DNA from 3 places in the Thermanaerosceptrum fracticalcis genome. Region 1 is predicted to be linked to each of the others. Evidence: riboswitches for the same ligand, from Rfam matches in the RefSeq annotation. Region 1 holds a riboswitch; each other region holds the start of a gene.
What was found. Region 1 has a riboswitch for cobalamin ahead of BR63_RS05570 (stalk domain-containing protein). Riboswitches for the same ligand answer to the same signal wherever they lie in the genome.
Positions count from the first base shown of each region.

Region 2: it holds a riboswitch for cobalamin, as region 1 does, so the genes downstream of both, BR63_RS09045 (energy-coupling factor ABC transporter permease) here and BR63_RS05570 (stalk domain-containing protein) in region 1, are expected to answer to the same signal.
Region 3: it holds a riboswitch for cobalamin, as region 1 does, so the genes downstream of both, cobT (nicotinate-nucleotide--dimethylbenzimidazole phosphoribosyltransferase) here and BR63_RS05570 (stalk domain-containing protein) in region 1, are expected to answer to the same signal.

Region 1 is NZ_CP045798.1:1,059,034-1,063,754, forward strand. It holds gene BR63_RS05570 (stalk domain-containing protein) at 1-2,128, opposite strand, end outside; cobalamin riboswitch at 2,374-2,650, opposite strand; gene yedE (YedE family putative selenium transporter) at 3,035-4,123, shown strand; gene BR63_RS05580 (sulfurtransferase TusA family protein) at 4,101-4,313, shown strand; gene BR63_RS05585 (DUF5348 domain-containing protein) at 4,620-4,721, opposite strand, start outside.
Region 2 is NZ_CP045798.1:1,748,228-1,752,948, forward strand. It holds gene BR63_RS09030 (HD-GYP domain-containing protein) at 1-430, shown strand, start outside; gene BR63_RS09035 (DUF2023 family protein) at 462-812, shown strand; gene BR63_RS09040 (energy-coupling factor ABC transporter substrate-binding protein) at 798-1,076, opposite strand; gene BR63_RS09045 (energy-coupling factor ABC transporter permease) at 1,060-1,809, opposite strand; cobalamin riboswitch at 1,964-2,193, opposite strand; gene BR63_RS09050 (metal ABC transporter substrate-binding protein) at 2,381-3,406, shown strand; gene BR63_RS09055 (metal ABC transporter ATP-binding protein) at 3,403-4,056, shown strand; gene BR63_RS09060 (metal ABC transporter permease) at 4,059-4,721, shown strand, end outside.
Region 3 is NZ_CP045798.1:3,024,763-3,029,483, reverse strand. It holds gene BR63_RS15435 ([Fe-Fe] hydrogenase large subunit C-terminal domain-containing protein) at 1-992, opposite strand, end outside; gene BR63_RS15430 ((2Fe-2S) ferredoxin domain-containing protein) at 989-1,231, opposite strand; gene cobT (nicotinate-nucleotide--dimethylbenzimidazole phosphoribosyltransferase) at 1,365-2,405, opposite strand; cobalamin riboswitch at 2,480-2,658, opposite strand; gene BR63_RS15420 (deoxyribonuclease IV) at 2,798-3,631, opposite strand; gene ldhH (L-lactate dehydrogenase (quinone) large subunit LdhH) at 3,978-4,721, opposite strand, start outside.

The sequences.
Region 1 (4,721 bases):
TCTCATATCTTATCCCGGTTAATTTAGCAATGTCCTCTTGATTCAGAACTGAGCCTGATAAATCAATAGTTACTTTTACGGGTTCCTGGAAGTTTTTAATTACATCAGTATTAACAGTGCCATCATTGCTGGTGCGTATTATTTGGGCAGTTAAATCTACTATCTTAGCTCCAATATCAAACAACCCGGTACTTTCACCTACAGAAGCCTTTGAAAGTATTTCTTGTTTTTCTGCTCCACTTACTTCTCTTGCTCCGATTTCTAAAGCAGCATTTTTATCTTCTAGAACTTTCATTAACTCTTCTGTAATTAAGGATTGGGGAGCAAATTCTACTTGAAGACCCTTGCTTTCTATAGTTAGTGGTTTGTTATCGTTGGCTAATCCAACAATTGTATGGGGAGAAAGCTTACCCTTTCCATCAGTTTTTTCTGCTAGGTTAAGTCTGGCTTGTCCTGTTTGCTGAATGGTATCAGACAATTTCTTATCATCAAGAATATTAGGGTTTTCTTTAGTATTAGAAGAAACACCGGATATTTCAGTAGGGCTTGTGCTGTACCACCAGACAACCAGGTCATTATTGGCAACCGGGTAATCTTTGGCAGGCACCCCGGGTACAACACCGTTAACCTTATACATCCACCCGTTCATGCCCTGGGGTCCCTGGCCTGCAATTGTGTCAATATAGCTCGGGTTAGCATCATTATAACTAAGTCCTGTTTTATCCAAAGCTCCTAAAGCAGTAACACCCCATCTATCACTCTCCCTCAATGTTACAGTACTTGGACCAAACAAAGTTTCTCCGCTTCTGCCAATAACTTTTATAGTAACTCTGATGCCTTGTTGGTCATTATTGCCGCCATTGTTTCCTCCGCCGGCAACACTTACATCAGCAGTACCGCTAACGCCTTGATAAGTTGCAGTAATAACTGTATTTCCTGCCGCCACCCCTGTAACCAGACCTCTGTTATTTACCGTTGCTATACTGCTGTTATTTACAGACCAGTCTGCTGCTGCACTTACATCCTCATTGGTACCATTCAATTTATAAATTTGGGCCGTATATTGTTGACTGCCGCCTGCAACTATATTTGCACTGGCTGGCGTCACTCTTAAACTTAGTACAGCGTCAGGCGAAATATTTCCTCCTAACACACGGTAAGCATCCAAAGCCCAGGTGTTGTCCATCAGGTTCTTGGAGGTACCAAACGTCCCATCCTCATTGAGAGCACTATCCCGCATGTAATCTACGGCACTCTTGCCGCCGACTGTCCAGACCGCAGGGTCCATACCCAGGCAGTTTAAGGTAAGTATTGTTTCTGCCGTGTCTACAAGCGGATCATCAAATCCTCCAGCGTCTTGAAAGCTTCCATCGTCTTTTTGCAGAGCCCTCAGCCAGGCAATTCCCTTATCGATAGCCGTTTGCACGGCATCAGCCTGCCCTCCCGCAAGGGGCTTCAGGTATTCTAACGCCCGCACCGCCTGGGCTGTCGCCTGAAAATCGTTCCAAGTGGAAGTCCAGGCCCCTGTACCGCCGTCCTGACAGCTTAAGATATAAGTAATGACAGCTGCTGCATCTATTTCGGCCATGTCCCCGGCTCTGCCCAATGATTCAAAGGCGGGCAAGTCGCTGAAGGCATTGTTGTCAAAAGAGCCGTTCCCGCCTGCCGTCTGCCTGTTCTTTAAGATGTTCAGCAACTGGGTCGCTCTTGCATCTCCGAAAGCTTTTGCCGCCAGATATTCATGCGCTACTCTTTTGGCCGAAGACTGATTTTCTTTCCCTTCGTTTGCAATAGTCGCATCAATTAAACTCAAGACACTGTCTTTGAAACTTGTGCCGTTATATACCCATGTTCCTACATCCGCCCCCGCCTGGGTCAGGATATAGGCATCATAGGCACCAAAGTTCCCCCAGCCGCCGTCAACTGCCTGTCCACCTTGGTGTAAATTGTAGTTGTTTCTTGCTGCCTTTAATGCTAAGTTATCATATACCTCTGCGGCCACAGCTTTGCCATTATCGAGTCCACTAAAAAGTAATGGCCATGCAGGCAATAACAAGGTTGCTATAAAGAATATCAGTAATAACTTAGATACCAGGTATCTGTGTGTTTTCTTTGTAAAAATATTCATTTTATTCCTCCTCCTGCTATGTATCTATTTTCTCTTGCTATCAATACATCTTTTGCTAACTTTTCTCACCTCCAATAATAAATCCCTCAGCTAAATAAGCTAAAACCCAGGGCACCAAATGGATAAAAGTAAACATCATGCCTGACAAAGAAAGCTTAAAAAATTAAAAGTCTCTTAGTATGTTACTAAGAGACTTTCCCCATCTTAAAGCCGCTAGCAGCTAGAACGAATTTAATCCCCTTCGTCTAGTTCATACATTTAAGGCAGGTCTCCTGGCTCGCGGGTCAACCTCTTCCCGCCTTCCCATCCGCACTCAACTTGTGATTAAAACTTAATTTATAATTCCATACTCTTTTTTTAGTATGTTCAAATAAATTTTATGCTTTCACATTAACCACTAAGTTGAGTGCTGGACAGTGGCATACTGGGATTTGTCACCGCTTACAGTGGTGGGTCCGCACCGGAATTTCACCGGTTTCCCTATTCTCCCCTTGACGGGGCACCTTAAATGGGAATTATTTACTTCTAGAAATATGTTAATCCTTAGTTTGTTTTTTTGTCAAGTTTTTTTCATAGGTTTTGTTCATAGGTTTTATTTATTATCCCAAAGATATCCGCTTGTCCTTCCCGATGGGAGCAGGCTTAGTAAAAGAACAGATGCTTAAAAACCTGTAATACTTGGATATTGATTTTCCTAACACTCCTACGGAGTTTAAAGAAAGTATGCACTTGATAAGGCGAAGAGTTATTGCACATCACATTGCAATGTGCAACAGACCTATTGAGTTAATAACTTATTGTTATATAACTAGAGTAGACAATGATATAATTTCATAACAATTTTGATAGGTAAATGAATATCCATAAAGAAGTTTAAATTATCCAAGAATGCAAAGGAGGTAGTTTATGAACAAAAAGATTCTCATTATGCTTACGGGGGGTGTTGTAGGTTTATTGGGTGTACTTCTGGTGGTATTCGGAAATCCAGCTAACATGGGCTATTGTATAGCTTGTTTTATACGGGATATAACTGGCGCCTTGGGATTACACCGTGCTGAACCCGTCCAATACCTAAGACCTGAGATTATTGGCTTAGTTATTGGGGCATTTGCTACTGCTCTATACACTGGAGAATTTAAATCTGTTGGTGGGTCTAATACATTCACCCGATTTACTCTAAGTTTTTTTGGAATGTTTGGTATGTTAGTGTTCCTAGGTTGTCCTGTACGGGTTGTGTTACGCCTATCAGGAGGAGACTTAAATGCAATTATGGGATTATTTGGTTTAATTGCTGGCATAGGTTTAGGTACATATTATATTAGCCAAGGATATTCCTTAGGTAGAACAGTATCTCAATCAAAAACAAATGGGTATATTTTTCCTTTGTTTATGGTAGCACTTTTGATTTTATTAATAGCTAACCCCCCATTTATATTCTTTAGTAATAAAGGTCCTGGCTCTCAACATGCAGCAATATGGCTGTCTTTATTGGCAGGGCTAATTGTAGGCTGTCTGGCTCAACGCTCCCGTCTATGCATGATTGGGGGAATAAGAGACTTTGTCTTTTTCAGAGACACTTATTTACTCTCTGGATTTATAGCAATGTTAGTAGTAGCAACTTTAGGCAACTTAGTGGTAGGTAAATTCCACCTGGGTTTTGCGAACCAGCCTGTAGCTCACAGTGATGGTTTATGGAATTTCCTTGGAATGACATTGGCAGGTTTCTCTTTTGTCTTACTTGGTGGTTGTCCTCTTCGCCAGTTAATCTCTGCTGCTGAAGGTAATGGCGACTCAGCAATCACTGTTCTTGGCTTAATGGCAGGAGCAGCATTTTCCCATAATTTCTCTCTTGCTGCCAGTCCTGCAGGTGTACCAATTGGTGGAAAAATAGCTGTTATTCTTGGTCTTATCGTAGTTTCACTTATTGGTGGACTAAACATATTAAAATTTAAGAGAATAGGAGGTACTTTAAATGTCACAAGTGGTGGACGCTAGAGGCTTATCCTGCCCTGAACCCCTTGTTTTAACAACGCAAGCAATAAAACAATTTCCTTCTGGTCCAATTAAAGTTATAGTAGATAACGCTTCAGCAAGGGATAATGTATCCCGCATGGCAGAGAATTTAGGATGGAGAGTAGAAATTGAAAAAGCTCAAGAAGAATACGTTCTTGCATTAAGTAAATAATTTTGTGGAAATCACTTTATTGGAGACCCTATTAAGAAGAGGGTTTCCTTTTTTGTTTATCGAGTTTATTGCACATAATTAACAGATTGTTTATTATGGACTCACTTAATACGTTTAATTATAAATTCCTCATGTGTACTAACTTTTTCCTCAATACGATTTAATTGGTCTGTGTGCTGCTGCCAGCTGTTACTGACACTTCATAATGTCCTGTAACTGCCAGTATATGGTGTCCAGTTTATGACGGACAATTTGGCCAGTGGCCGAGAAGGTGAGACGACTTTATCGCCACCTTCCCGGATGCCGTTATATTTCCACCTTGTACGAATTCCCGATCCGCAAATTGAAGCGGGCTCCCGGCATAATCACATACCACTGATGATCGTACTCTATGCGGCAAGGAATACT
Region 2 (4,721 bases), 690 kb from region 1:
CCATCTTCATGATATCGGCAAAATCGGCATCCCCGATAATATCTTGAATAAAAAAGAAAGATTAACCCCCAAAGAATGGAGACATATCCAACGCCATGCAGAAATTGGCTATGAAATCCTGAATAAGTCGGGCAGGTTACGGGATATTGCTATTATAGTTCTCCATCACCATGAACGCTGGGATGGTAAGGGCTATCCTTTAGGAAAAAAAGGTAAAGAGATACCTTTAGGTTCAAGATTAATAGCCATCTGTGATTCCATTGATGCCATTACTTCAGAGCGACCTTATCGCAGAGCCTTATCCTGGGATGAATGCCGTCAGGAAATAATGGTTAATAAGGGTACACAGTTTGATCCTTTTTTAATAGAGGCCGTTCACAAAATGTGGCCAGAATGGCAGGACCATTACTCCACAATGTCCCGTAGTTAACAAAGCATAAAAACGAAAGGAAAGAACTTTTATGGAAGTGTTCGCCCATCATATTTACGAATTTAAAAAGGGCTTACGAAATCTGATCCTGCATACCACCCATAAAGCTATGAAGGAAAAAATAATTATCCGCTTAGAAAAAGAAAAAATCCCCTATCTTATTTATCCGGTAGGGGAAAAAAATATCAATGTATTTTTTGGTGAGGCCAAATGCATAGATGTAATTAAATCCTTCAAGAAACAAGGTTTAAACGACTATACTGATGAAGAAGACTACATTTTAGGCATTATGCTGGGATATGACTGTATAAAACAATGTGAAAGATATCTGAAAAGAAAACTCAAAGAAAAATCATTTGCCGAAAAATTACTTACCGGCTAGCCCTTTCTTTATACCAAAATAATAACCCAGAAAAGCTCCACCTATTGCAGCCTGCAGAGCAAAAAGCAGACTTTCCGTTTCTCCACCGGGTGGCTGCCACAAAACAGGGAACCATGGTTCGTAGTCTGGCTTAATCTGTAGGATGACCTCTTCAGCAGCACCGTCGGCCCCTCCAAATTCAGAGTCAGTTATCATAATTAAAGGCATGATCGTTAAGACAACAACAGCAAAAATAAGTAAAAGATTTTTACGCGCCAGGGTCATGCTGCACATCTCCTCTCAACAGGGCTAATTCTTGGAGTTCGCTTTGACTGTAGACGGTAAGATAATTGTAAACAAGAACCGTCAATAAGCCTTCCACGATTGCCAGGGGAACCTGGGTAAGAGCAAAAATGCTGCCAAATTTGATTAAGGAAGCCATCACACCTCCTGTAGGATCAGGGAAAGCCAAGGCTAATTGCAAGGAAGTAGTAACATAGGTTGCTAAATCACCTAAAGCAGCCGCTAAGAAAATGGAAATACCCTGAGCCCCAACTTTTTTTGCAGCCTTATAGACCCCGTATGCAACCAGGGGCCCCACCACAGCCATGGAAAAGGTATTAGCTCCCAATGTGCTTATACCCCCGTGGGCTAAAAGAAGGGCCTGGAAAATAAGCACAATACAACCAATAACACTCATAGCCATAGGGCCAAACAGCATAGTACCAAGACCAACCCCGGTAGGATGGGAACTGCTCCCTGTAACGGAAGGCAATTTTAACGCAGATAAGACAAAGGTAAAAGCAGCAGCAACGCCTAAAAGCATCTTTAACTGAGGATTCTCACTGGTTACTTTGCCTATGGAGCGGAGACCCAAATATAAAAACGGTAAACTGGCCAGGCTCCATACTACAGCCCAGTTTAGAGGCAGGAATCCCTCCATGATGTGCATGGCATAAGTTTCCCGTGGTAATAAGAAGACAAGTAATGCGGTAAGAATAAACCACCTTCTTTTCATTTTCGTCCCTCCCTATATTTTTAACGTAGTAACCATGAGTCCAATAAGCAACCTGTAAATCACCTCCAAACAAAAGAAAAATCCCTTAGCTGCGCTAAGGGACTGTAACCCGCCTCAAAGACTTAGTCCGCTTAAGCCTGTTCTGTTCCCCAGATAGCAGGCTTCCCGTTAGGCAGGTCTTCTGGCTCTCGTGTCATCCTCCTCCCCGTCTTCCCACCCGGCACTTAACTTAATGGTAGTAACTATATTACTAACCATTAAGTTAAGTGCTGGACAGTGACATTTTGGGGATTCGTCTCCGATTACAGCGGCGGGTCCGCACCGGATTTTAACCGGTTTCCCTATTCTCCCTCCTGAAAGGGCACCTAACAGATAATGTATAAAGTTTTGTCCAAGTTTATGTTACATAACTATGCAGGATTTTGCAAGTTATTCTTTTCTCACCAACAACAATTAAAAAAAAATAAGAATATTACTACTTCCAGTTATTAACACTTAAGCCCTTGCTTTTAAGGATGCCATGGGTTTATAATAAATGCAAATGCTAATGATTTGCATTTGGAGGTAATTTATGAAAGCTCGCTCTATTCTGTCACTTTTTTTGTCCCTCATTTTTGTTTTCACTTCAACGGCCTGCAGCCAAAAACCGGCTGCCACTGTAAACAGAGACCCTGATCCCCCAGCTAAGTTGACAGTATATACCAGCTTTTATCCCATGTATGATTTCACCAAAAGAATCGGCGGTGATAAAGTTAAGGTCATAAATATAGTTCCGGCGGGAGCCCAACCCCATTCCTTTGAACCCTCTACCAAATTACTGGCGGAATTAACTAAAGCCAAACTTTTTATTTACAACGGCGCCGGCATGGAACACTACATAGAAAAACTCAAAGAAGCCGTCAAAGGGACTCCTTTAATCCTGGTAGAAACCAGCGCCGGCCTGGACTTAATCAAGAGTAACCTTGAACATAAATATGAACATGAAGAGGAACATAAGAAAGAACATCATGATGAAAAAGATAAAAAAGATGAAAAAAAAGACGCCTATGAAGACCATGAACATGACGGTATTGACCCTCATACCTGGTTAAGCCCCGGTAATGCCCTTAAACAGGGGGAAAAAATTTTACAGGCTCTGAACCAAGTAGACGCGGCAAATAAGGATTACTACGAAAAGAATTACCAGGCTTTTAAAGAGGAGTTAAGCAAACTGGACCGAGAATATCAAGAGACATTATCAAAGTGTAAGAGAAAAGAGATTGTGGTATCTCATGAGTCCTTCGGTTACTTGGCGCGAGATTATGGTCTAAAACAAATCCCGGTCATGGGTTTAAATGCTGATGCTGAACCTACACCGGGAAAAATGAAAGAGATTATTAATACGTTGAAGGAACACGGTATCAAATATATCTTTTTTGAAACCCTGGTGAGCCCTAAAATCTCTGAAACCATCGCCCGGGAAACCAAAGCACAAACCCTGGTCTTAAATCCTATCGGTGGACTCACGGAGAAAGACCTTCAGGCAGGTAAAGATTACTTCAGCATCATGCGGGAGAATCTGGAAAACCTCAAAATCGCTCTGGAGTACCAGCCATGAAACCGGTTATTTCCTTAAGTCACGTCTCCTTTGCCTATCCAGGAGGACCTTATGTCCTGGAAAATATCAACCTTACGGTTTATCGGGGAGAATTTCTAGTAATTTTAGGTCCCAACGGGGCCGCTAAAACTACGCTCCTAAAGCTCATGCTGGGCTTATTAAAACCACTGAAAGGTTCTGTGGAAATTAACACCGAAACTAAGGCAGTTGTAAATTATATTCCTCAAAAATCTTCGGCCCTCAATCCCGGTTTTCCCGCAACAGTAGAGGAAGTAGTGAAACTGCAGGTTGCTGTCAAAGGAAAAACAGCGAGTAGCTTAGTCCATTCTGTTTTAGAAAAAGTTGGTTTGCTGGAAAAAAGGGATACCCTGGTGAGTTCCCTTTCCGGCGGCCAGTTTCAAAGGATGCTCATTGCCCGTTCCTTGATCAATCACCCACAAATCCTCTTCCTTGATGAACCTACTACGGGATTGGATGCGGAAGCCCAAGAGGACTTCTTATCTTTACTCGTTAAGCTTAACAAAGAAGGCCTCACCATCGTCATGGTCACCCATGACGTTTCCCCGGTTTTGGACCATGCCTCCCGTTTCCTCTACATTTCCAAAGGCAAGGGAAAAGAAGTTGCTAAAGAAGATTTGAAAGTGGTGTAGCCGTGCTGGAAATTTTACAATATGTCTTTATGCAGAAAGCCTTAATTGTCGGTCTTATAGTGGGCATCCTATGTCCTACCATGGGCCTTTTTCTGGTTCTCCGCCGTCTTTCCATGGTAGGGGAAACCCTGTCCCACGTCTCTTTATCCGGAGTATTATTCGGCATACTCTGGGGTATTAGTCCTATCCCTTTTGCCTTGGTTATGTCTATCCTGATATCTATACTCCTGGAGAAACTGCGGCGCTATTTTAAATATTATGGAGAAGTCTCTCTCGCTATCATTACGGCGGGAGGTTTAGGGACTGCCGTTATCCTGATGGGAATAGTACGCGCTTCCGATTCAACCCTGGCCAGCCTTCTTTTCGGCAGTATTGTGTCCGTAACAAATGAAGAAGTTATTTTTATAGGTATCCTGGCCCTTATCGCTCTAGGCTTAGTTACACGGTATTACCGGGAATTATTCTATCTGACCTTTGACGAAGAAGGAGCCCGCCTGGCCGGAATCCCGGTTAACTTCTTCAACTATCTTATTATCATCCTGGCAGCGGCCATTATTGCTCTGGGTTTAAGAATCGTGGGAGCCCTGCTTATCTCTTCACTCATGGTTGTTCCTACGGCTACCAGTATCCTGCTTGGCAAAGGTTTTAAGGTTACCTTGATATGG
Region 3 (4,721 bases), 1.8 Mb from region 1:
CTTTTTCCCATAACCAGGTTGTCCAGCAAAGGACGGGAAGGAGAATGAAGATGCCGCTGGTAAAATTCCTTGACTTTTTCCTTTCTTTTATAAAGGCCATAAGGTGAATCTATAGCTGGCCCGCCCACACAGCCCCCTTGGCAGGCCATCATTTCAATAAATATTGGCTGGACATCTTTTTTGCGTAAAGCATCTAATATTTCGCAGCAATTCTCAATACCTTCGATAGACCAGTATTCTTCCTCCAGTCCCCACTGCCCTTTCATGGCATACAGTACACCGTTGTGCACAGGAAACATTCTTGTCTCCATTCTTTCGTGAAATACTTTAAGAGCCTCCTCCCCTTGTATCGGAACCTGGTCTAAAAGGGTTTTTAGCTGGGTAAAAGTCATAGCAGCATCAAGACCATTTTCCTCCGCCTCCCGTAATTTAGCAATACAGGGACCGGCAAAAACAACTTTAATCCCGTTGCCGTAGCATTCTTTTAAATGCCTGGCATGAGCCACCATAGGTGAAAGAACGGGCAAAAGATTCTCCCTTAGTTCCGGGTAGTATTTCTCCACAAGATTTACAACAACAGGACAGCAGGTTGATATTTTCGTAATTCCGTTACTTTTGGCAATCTCTTCCTTATATGCCTTAACCGTATACCGGGCCCCTACGGCTGTCTCCTCAACTTTAGTAAAACCCGACTTTTCCAAGAGCTTCATAACTCCCTTTGCCTCTTGGGTGAAACTTGCCGGAAAACTGGGTGCCAGGCTTAAATAGACAGGTTCCTTTCGGCTAAAATAGTCTTTTATTTTAAAGGTTTGATTTCGCACGATCTTGGCCTTTTGAGGACACTCAACCACACATCTGCCGCAAAGCACACAGCGGTCCGGTTCTATTTTTGCCTGGTTGCCTTTAAAACTTATAGCCTTAACCGGGCAGGCCCGCAGGCAGCGATAACAGTCCTTACAGTCTGCCTGTCGCGTAGAAATAATATCAGTCACCGTATCCCACATCCTCCCCGGTGCTTTTCTACGAGAGAAGGTACATCATCGGGCGACACTCTTTCATAAATCACACCATCTATAGCAACGATAACTCCTTCCGTGCAGCGTCCCTGGCAAAAGCTAGCCCCTAGTTTAATCTTTACCGGTGCTTCACCGAGCGCCTCCTGAAACTTGTTAATGACAGCATGGGCGCCTTTCAAATGACAGGAACTTCCAACACACACGTTAACTTCCATCGTCAGTTCCTCCTAACCCATCTACTATTCCTCTTCAAGCATAATCCTGCACCTTTACTTTGTCAATATTTTAACAATCCATTCCGTAATTTGTATTTCTTTTCTCCATAATAAAAAGAGGGATTAATCCCTCTTAAGCTAAATCAGCAAAGGAGCCCATCTCGTTAATTATTTTTACGGCGGCATCAATCAGGTTGAAAGCCAAAGCAGCGCCAGTGCCTTCACCCAAACGCATATTCATGTACAGCATGGGTTCCATATTTAAGGCCTGGAGCACTACCTGAGCCCCTTTTTCCGCGGAACAGTGGGAAGGTATCATATATTCCTTCACTAGTGGGTTTATTTTTGCAGCCACTAAGGCAGCAGTTCCAGCGATAAAACCGTCGATCACAACAGGTTTTTTGTTTGCTGCAGCAGCCAGGTAGCACCCAGTTAAAGCAGCGATATCTAGGCCCCCAACTTTAGCCACCACATCAATAGGGTCCGTTGGGTCAGGCCGATTCACGACCAAGGCATTTTTCACTGCCTGCAGTTTTGCCTGATAAGCCTTTTCATCGGCACCTGTCCCTTTGCCAACTACAAGTTCAGGGTCAGCGCCAGAAAGGACAGCTAGGACAGCTGCACTGGTAGTGGTATTACAGATTCCCACTTCTCCGGTCCCTATGATGTTAATACCCTCATGAATCAACTTATTAGTCACGTCTATACCGACTTCAATGGCTTGTTCCGCTTCACTGCGGCTCATGGCCGGGCCGCATGTGATGTTGTCAGTACCATATCTTATTTTTTTCTTAATAATGTGCTGCCCCTCCACCTCGTCTTTAATACCTACATCCACCACTACCAGGCGGGCCCCCGCATGACGTGCTAAAACGGCCACGCCGATAAGCCCGGCTCCTGCCAATTCCGCCACAGCCTTGGTAATCTCCTGGGAGTAACCGTTGAAACCTTCCTGGTAAACGCCATTATCAGCAGCCATCATCACGATGGCCTTGGAGGCTAAGGGAGGACGAGGCTGTCCATAAATGCCGGCCAGACGCACAGCAATCTCTTCTAATTTTCCCAGGCTGCCCGGCGGTTTTAATAAACCATCAAGTCTTTCCCTGGCTAAATTCATTGCTTCCTGGTCCAAACCCGTAATTTTTTCCAGTGTTGTTTTCAGTAAGGTACCCAAGATAAACACCCTCCATTTCATATTTGTATAAATTAAAAAGCCCACGGTCAAAAAACCGTGGACTTTTCCATCGTCCAAGTGGTCCTTAACTGGCAGGTCTCCTGACTCTGTTTCACCGCATCTATAGCCTTCCCGGAGTACCAGTGGCCTCTTTATAAATGCTCCCCAGTTACAGTGGCGGGTCCGTTGGGGATTTGCACCCCATTCCCTATTCTCCTCCCCAGAAGGAGGCACCAGATAAGTTCATCTATATTTTGTCTTTATTATAGAAAAAATTATTTAAAAATTCAACTACCCTGGACTAAGGAAACTTTTTACTGAATTGCTCAGGGAAAATATACATTAAACAGAAACAGACTTTCCTCCTCGTCATAGTTTGGCAAAGGCAGCCGCTAGTTACCTGCGCACAGTGCCTTCACCAGTCTTATCTCCTTGGCATACCCCTCATGATCATTGGGCGTCTCCAGGATAAGAGGAATCCGGGTAAAATCTTTGTCACAGGCCAGTTCTTTGATAACATTTAAACCTACGTACCCCTCTCCCAGCTTGGCGTGCCTGTCCCGGCGGGAACCCACCGGAAACATGCTGTCATTTAAATGAAGGACTTTAACTCTGTCCAAACCAATTTCTTCGTCTATTTCTTTCTTCACCTCTTCCAGTTTAGTCAGGTCATAGCCCGCTCCGGTAAGGTGACATGTATCCAGGCAGATGCCTAGCTGGGGATGCCCGTCACACCGCGCAATGATATCACCCAACTGGCGAAGGGAATAGCCAAGTTCCGTACCTTCACCGGCCATTCCTTCCAGTAAGAGGAAAGTGTCCTCAGGTATGGAGGCCAATATTTCCCCCAGTCCCTCACAAACCAAGTTAATACCTATTTCTTCCCCCTGCCCGCCATGGGTGCCTACATGAAATACCAGATAGGGTACACCCATTTGTTTTATCCTGTTCAAGTCCTCTTTTAAAGTTCTGATACTAAATTCTCTTACTTCCGGTTTGGCCGAGGCCACATTGATGGTGTATGGGGTATGGGCCACCAAAGGGCCAAAATTGTGTTCCTCCAACAAAGTGTGGGCACGTGAAATATCCCGGGGGTCCAGCTCCTTGGCCTTCCCGCCCCGGGGATTTCTTGTGAAAAACTGCAGGGTATTGGCTTCCATTTCTATGGCTGTTTTTACGGCGGCAGCCAAACCTTTGGAAATAGAAACATGAGCGCCTATAAACATATAAAGTTCCAACCCTTTCCCGTTATTTCATTTCTTTCGGCGAAATTTCGTTTTCAGTATATCATATCTATATTTCCTTCGTCATATTTCCCGGGAAATACCCATATTATTTCTATTACCCAAGACTTGTGTCGAAGGGGGTAAGATTTTACGGTCTGTTTAACTACGCTTCCCTTGGGACGGTTATGGCATGTCCCTCATTTCGTTCACTGTCAACTACGAGCTACAAAAATCCGATGTCGGAAAGCAAATATCGCTAAAGGGGCTCCGGCTACTGGTTACCGGTCACACAATTCGGTTTAATAGAAAAGGTGCTGGTTTTATCTTGCCAGCACCTTTTTCTATGTTATTTATCATTTAATATTTCTGCTGTATGTTTCACTTGAATCTTGCTTCCTTTTTTGTCCAGACCGCCCTTAATATTGAGTATACAGCCGGGGCAATCCACGGCCACAATGTCGGCACCAGAATCAATAATGTTTTGAATCTTCCGCTCCAAAAGCTGGCCGGCTATTTGCGGCATTTTAAGGGAGTAAGAACCGCCAAACCCGCAGCAGCGGTCGGAATCTTTCATTTCCACCAGTTCAAGGCCTTGCTTTTCCCCGAGAAGTTTTCTGGGTTCTTCCCATACACCCAGGCTTCTCTTCAAGTGACAGGAATCATGATAGGTGACCTTTTTCTTGGACTGGGCTTTATCAGACGTTTTGGCACTTGTCTCCCCTTTTACTTCAGCTACAAATTTGGCATAGTCAAGGACCTTATCGGATACGGCTTTGGCCCGTTTCAACCAGCTTTCATCATCTTTCAGGAGTTCCGCCCAATCATGTTTTATCGATTCGGTACAGGTGGGGCAGGCGGAAAGAATATACTGAACCTCGCCGTTTTCCAAAGCCTCAATATTTTGCTTCGCCAGAACCTGTGCCACTTTGGTTTCACCCATATAACGGGCCGGAGCGCCGCAGCAGCTTTGTTTTTCTGGGAAAACAACCTCATAACCCAATTTATTCACGCTTTCTACCAGCGACTCCCCAATTTCGGGGTAAGCAAAGTCAATAAGACAGCCCGAGAAAAATGACACTTTTCCTTTTGT